2 regions of the Pseudobacillus badius genome follow, and region 1 is predicted to be linked to the other one. Evidence: riboswitches for the same ligand, from Rfam matches in the RefSeq annotation. Region 1 holds a riboswitch; the other holds the start of a gene.
What was found. A riboswitch is a leader RNA that binds a small molecule or an ion and turns the genes downstream of it on or off. The one in region 1 is predicted to bind FMN.
Positions count from the first base shown of each region.

Region 2: linked by a shared signal. The riboswitch ahead of ribD (bifunctional diaminohydroxyphosphoribosylaminopyrimidine deaminase/5-amino-6-(5-phosphoribosylamino)uracil reductase RibD) and the one ahead of B1A98_RS04320 (ECF transporter S component) in region 1 are both predicted to bind FMN.

Region 1 is NZ_MWMM01000002.1:250,885-254,010, forward strand. Features, by position in the region: gene B1A98_RS04315 (methyl-accepting chemotaxis protein) at 1-379, opposite strand, end outside; gene B1A98_RS04320 (ECF transporter S component) at 542-1,117, opposite strand; FMN riboswitch at 1,269-1,399, opposite strand; gene B1A98_RS04325 (hypothetical protein) at 1,715-1,903, opposite strand; gene B1A98_RS04330 (ATP-binding protein) at 2,011-3,126, opposite strand, start outside.
Region 2 is NZ_MWMM01000004.1:5,864-8,989, forward strand. Features, by position in the region: gene B1A98_RS08985 (immunoglobulin-like domain-containing protein) at 1-251, opposite strand, end outside; gene B1A98_RS08990 (DUF7010 family protein) at 381-929, opposite strand; FMN riboswitch at 1,561-1,703, shown strand; gene ribD (bifunctional diaminohydroxyphosphoribosylaminopyrimidine deaminase/5-amino-6-(5-phosphoribosylamino)uracil reductase RibD) at 1,850-2,938, shown strand; gene ribE (riboflavin synthase) at 2,944-3,126, shown strand, end outside.

The DNA.
Region 1 (3,126 bases):
CAAGCGCTTTGAAGACCAATTCATTATAGCGGCTGCCTGCTTCTTTCACTTCATTTAGCAGCTGTTTATTTTTGGGCTGCTGAATCATTTGTTCAAGACGGCGATGTACATCCGTAAATTCTTGCTGTTTTTTCTCGATTTCATCTAAGCTGTTCTGTTCAGCAAAAGTAAAATATGTAAGAGAATAGATCGATACATCCTTTTCTATACTAATCAGCTCATCAATCATTTCTACCTTCTTGACGCGATCATCCAACAAGAAAGTATATTCTTTGTCCAACCTCATTGCCGATAAATAGCCGACAGCTCCCACTAGGATTAAAGCGGCTAAAACAGCTGTAAAACCTGAATACAACTTTTTACCTACAGAAAACCTCAAGTTCAACCCACCTTATCTGTATTTTCTATAAAAACAAGTTTTCTCCATGGATAATTATACCCGATGACCCCTTACATTCAAGTTCTTTGTTCCTGTAAAAACAAATCAAAAGCCCTAAAAGTCTTTTCACGGACTTTTAGGGCTTTCCTTGTAAGCTGTATGTTATGAAACGGCCGCCTGCTTGCGCATCCACACGTAAATTCGTGAATAAATGAGCAGAAATACAACAGCCATTACCATTCCTTTAATCATATTAAACGGCAAAATAGCGGAAACGACCATTTCCTTCGTTTCGGGAGCGCTCATGGCAGGTGCATTTAAGAACAGTGTATACGCAGGTAAAATAACATAGTAGTTCAACACACTCATCATTACAGCCATAAAGACTGCTCCGGCTGCCAAAGCAACAGTCAAGCCTTTTTTTGACTCAAACTTTTTGTATACATAGTAAACAGGAAGAATAAAAGTAATGCCCGCTACGAAGTTAGCTAAATGGCCGACAGGCACTCCTGTTGGGCTTCCGGTCATAAAGAAGTCCAGCACATTCTTTACTAGCTCTACCATGATACCGGCAAGAGGCCCAAAAATGATCGCAGCGATTAGTGCAGGAATATCGCTAAAGTCAATCATTAAAAAGCTCGGAAATGGCGGGATTGGAAAGTTCAGCAGCATTAATAAATAAGCTAGCGTGCTTAATAATCCCACAGACGTTAACGTACGGATATTCATTTTTTTCACAATGATTCTCTCCTTCTTCTCATTCATCATTCACAAGAAGAAAGGCTGCCAAAAACCTCGAGAAACGACAAACCCTCAAGCGGGTGGCTTGAGGGAGAAAAGTCATACTCAAATAAACGTTCAAATCTGCACATTTTGAACGCCGGCAGACCTTCATCTTCTCCCATCCAGACTATACTGTCGGCTTTGGCTTCACACCAAATCAGCCTTTCGGCTCGCGGGCTCAGAAACAATTGCTTCCATACCGCCGGTCGGGAATTTCACCCTGCCCCGAAGATGAATATAAAGTTTTTTTCTACTGCTATTGCCCTGTTAAACCAACAAGTGAATAACAATAGATATACTTAAATAATAGCAACCCTACAAAAAAAAAGCAAGAGGGGCATTCCCTTGCTTCAGACTTCTTTAACAGAGCCATCTATTTGAACGAGTCTAGTTGTCCGGCTGCCCTAACCTGTTGCCAGCCGGACAGAGGAAAACAAACCGCTTAGAATAGCAATTAACCGCTCCTATCTACAGACAACATAAAAGAGACTGCAGTTCAAGCTGGCGTTTCATCCAGTTTGTCTGCAGTCCGACACAAGAGGCTTTTTCTCTTCAGAACGATTGTTGCGAGACCGCTTTCCCTGTATGTAGCGCTTCTGTCATTTCCTGCAGATAGCTTCTTTCAGCCAGCGACTGCTTTTTCCCGCTTTTGGACTGAGCGAGTCCTCCGCCGATCATTAACAAGCTGACACATAGAGCCATAAGTAAAGCAATCATAAAACGCTTCAAGTAGTCTTTCATGATGTACCGCCTCCAACTTGCTTTTTTATCGCCCTTTTAGTTGTATGACGGAAAGCGTTTCCAGTATGACTATTTTTTCGAAACTCCTTATCTGAATGCCTACTCGATCATTCTGCCGGCAAGCGGAAGGAGAAAATCGTCCCTTCTCCAAGTTTGCTTTGCACTTTAATGCTGCCGCTATGGGCAGAGATAATATTTTTCGCGATAGAAAGCCCTAGCCCAGTGCCGGAACGGCCTCTTGTCCGAGCCTTATCTCCTTTATAAAAACGTTCGAACACAAAGGGCAAGTCTTCCTCACTAATGCCTGCCCCGGAGTCTTGCACCGATACATGATGCCCGTCTGTTTTCAGCTCATAGCTTACTTTGACAAATCCGTGCTCCGGCGTATGGCGCAAAGCATTATCAATTAAGTTGGTCAACACTTGTTCGATGCGGTCTGGATCAAGCTTCGTCACGATTTTCTCATCTGGAATCTGCCATGTTAAATCAATATCCTTCTCTTTCGCTACACCTTGGAACTTATCGGTCACCCGGCGAATAAATGAAGGAAAATCCACCTCCTCCATATTCAAGGAAATGTGTCCCGCTTCCATGCGAGCCAAATCCAATAGCTCGTTCACCAGCCGCCCGATCCGAAGCGATTCATCATAAATAATTCGGGCCATCTCCCTTTTTTCATCCTCCGTCGCCGCAATGTCATCAATGATTGCTTCGCTATATCCCTGAAGCATTGAAATAGGCGTCCGCAGCTCATGTGATACGTTCGCCAGGAAATCTTTTCGCAGCTTATCAAGACGGCGTTCTTCCGTCATGTCACGAACGACCGCTACTGCCCCGCGAACTGTTTTTCCATTGTAAAGCGGGCTGACGATAATGACATAGGAACGGCCCTGCACAGAAAACTCACCAATCTTTTCTGTCTCTGTTTGAACCGCTTCTTTCAAAAGCTCTTCAACAAGCGATGGCATCATTTGCTGTGGATGGTCCTTGCCCACTTCATAGTACCAGTTTTGCAAAAAGCGCTCCGCCGGCGGATTCGTAATCAGAATGGTGCCGTCACGATTAAAAGTAATAACTCCATCCGCCATACTGCTTAGAATACTCGCCAGTTGCTCTTTTTCCTGGTTGAGTGCATGAATATTATGATTGAGCTGTCTCGCCATTTGATTAAATGAAGTAGCAAGCGCACCGATTTCATCTGTGGTTAAAATAGGAACGGTCGT
Region 2 (3,126 bases), on a different contig from region 1:
TTCTTTTCAATTGCAAAATCTTGACCGTAACTGAACTGGGTATCACTATCGTTCTGAATATTAATTGTGATTTCGTTGTCAGATGTTTTGTATACTGCTTTTTCGGTTGATAGTTTAATTCCTTTATCGGAGCTAGGACGTTTTTGAATGGGGGCTTCTTCTTTAAGATAAGAGCCCTCAGCTTGGCAGCCAGTAAAGAAGAGCAGTAAAGCTATAAAAATAAAAGAAATAAGTGGATATTTTTTAATCACTAAAACACCTCCTGCTTTTACTATACCAATAATTGGATAGAGAAGCAGTAAGAGAATTTAATGAATAGTTCAGTTCGTTGAAAATGTGAAGGAGTGTAATAAACATAAAAAAAATCACCTATTAGGTGATTAAGCTGGTTTGACCACTTTGAGTTCTCTAAGAATTAGTAGAACACCGACTCCATACGAAATCGAAATGGCCAAAGGGACTAGATTAAATGCGAGTTCAACAAAGAACCCACCTAAGATGAAAGAGGATATACAAGCGGCAAGAGTGACAAATAAGTAAGCTTTGCTTTTGTAAATCCACATATAGGGCAGAAAGTGAGATCCTGCTAATAACCCGATGGTAAAAGGGATATATTCAGGGATGTGCGTATACACGATGATAAATACAGGTATGTAAAATGCTTGTATAGCTGCAACCATTCCACCTAATGTACCTAATGGATTATCACTAGATAAAAGATTAACATTCACTATTTTGCCTAGCAGGACTCCAAATGGGAAAATGACACTTAATCCAAAAATCCATATAAGAGATAGGGTCTTCGTTGGAAAAAATAAGGGCATAAAGGCAAATAATAAAAAGACAATAGCGCCAGATAATAGAATAGGGTAGCCCTTCTTTCCAGTAAAGATGATATCAGTTTGTAATTGTTCAAGTGTTCGGTTCATATAATTATGCACTCCTTTATAGCGAATTACCGACTTCTACAATTTAACAGTTTTTCAATGGATTTACTACTATTGTTTTATTCAAGATAACTATAATGAAAAGGTTTATGCATAGTACGTGGAAAATTTTTATCTACTTTAAATTCCTTCGACAGCTCAAGATAACTTTTTGCCCCATCTAGATAACGTAAAACAATCTGTAATTTTTCTTCTGCATTAAATTTAATCACAAAAACACCCCGTAAATGTTAATTTGTGTCTAACATTTACAGGGCAGTTCATGTTAAAACGAATATCTTCATAAGGTGCAAAATCATTTGTTTTAGGACCCATATAGAACTCATCCTTTATATCTTGAAGGATAGATGCAAACTGATTTCGTAGTAGTGTTTAATGTGTATTGTGGGTAACTGGCAGCGCATCAATGAGAAGAACCATTTGAAATAGTGCCAATGAATAAAACAAAGTAACATAAGGAAGTGTAGTCAACGAATAGCTTTAGTTTAAAGAAAAGTTGTTGACGAAACTGGTCAACAACCCTCATTTTTCATCCGAATTAATCAGAATTCACACACATTAAACCTTGACACAATCGTATTCCTAGAGTGATAATAAGAATTAACTTGAATAGTGTATCCTTCGGGGCGGGGTGAAATTCCCCACCGGCGGTGATGAGCTAATGCTCTTAGTCCGTGACCCGTGTTCGTTTTCGAACCGGTGGATTCGGTGAAATTCCGAAGCCGACAGTGATAGTCTGGATGGGAGAAGGATGAAGCATTTTAAAAAACAGGTTTTAAAATGCTTATTTGGCTACGCCTTTTGCGCCCCGTATATATTATATATACGGGGCTTTGTTGGTTTATTGGCTGTAAACCATTCATTGGACGAAAATATTTAGGAATCGAGAGAGGACTAGCGAAATGTTAAAGGAACAGTATATGGAGTTAGCCCTGTCGCTGGCAGAAGGCGTGAAGGGACAGACATCTCCGAATCCGCCGGTCGGTGCGGTGGTCGTGAAGGACGGCCGTGTCATCGGAATGGGCGCCCATTTGAAAGCGGGCGAAGCCCATGCGGAGGTTCATGCTCTTCGTGCAGCCGGAAAGGAAGCGGCCGGTGCCGATTTATATGTAACATTAGAGCCTTGTTCACACCACGGAAAGACGCCGCCATGCGCGAATTTAGTAGCTTCCTCCGGGATTAAGAGGGTATTTATCGCGACGGTGGACCCGAATCCTAGAGTGAGCGGAAAAGGCGTGCAAAAGCTGGAATCTGCCGGAATTGAAGTAGAGATTGGAGTCTGCCGGGAAAGAGCAGATCGCTTGTTAGAACCGTTTTTTCATTTTATTCAGCATCAAACCCCATTCGTCACAATGAAAACAGCCATTACAGCCGATGGCAAAACAGCTGCCTACACAGGCCATAGCCGCTGGATTACTGGTCAGCCGGCAAGGGAAGATGTTCATTGTCTCAGACATGAGCATGACGCGATCCTCGTCGGTGTCAATACCGTTCTTCAGGATAATCCTCTCCTGACCACCCGTTTGCCCCACGGAGGAAAACACCCCATTCGAGTCATTTTAGACACGCATTTACGTATACCCATTACAGCAAATGTTATTGAAAACAAAGAAGCCGCTACGATCGTCGTTTGCGGCAGTGAAGCCTCTTTAGACAAAGAGGAAGCGCTTATCGCGGCTGGTGCCGATGTGATTCGTCTGGAGACGGCCGATATTCATATCCCGCTTCTTCTGGAAAAATTAGGAGAAGAGGAGATCATGACGCTGCTTGTCGAAGGCGGGGGCGAAGTGAACGCTTCATTCTTTCAGGAGAAAGCCTTTCAACGAATCGTCATCTATATGGCACCTAAATTGATCGGCGGCAAAATGGCGCCTACGCCATTTGCGGGAGAAGGCTTCCCGACGATGGATGAGTCCATCCAGCTAGTGTTTGATAAGGTGGAGATGATTGGACAAGATATTAAGATTACAGCTTCGCGGAAGGAAGGGTAACCACATTGTTCACAGGCATAATTGAAGAAATCGGCATGATAGAAGAAGTGCTTGCCCAAAACAAATCGATGCAGCTGACCATTGCGGCTCACAAGGTGCTTGAGGATGTCCGGCTCGGGGACAGCATTGCGGTCAATGGAGTCTGTTTAACAGTTACAAGCTTCACTTCCGAACGCTTTACGGTTGAT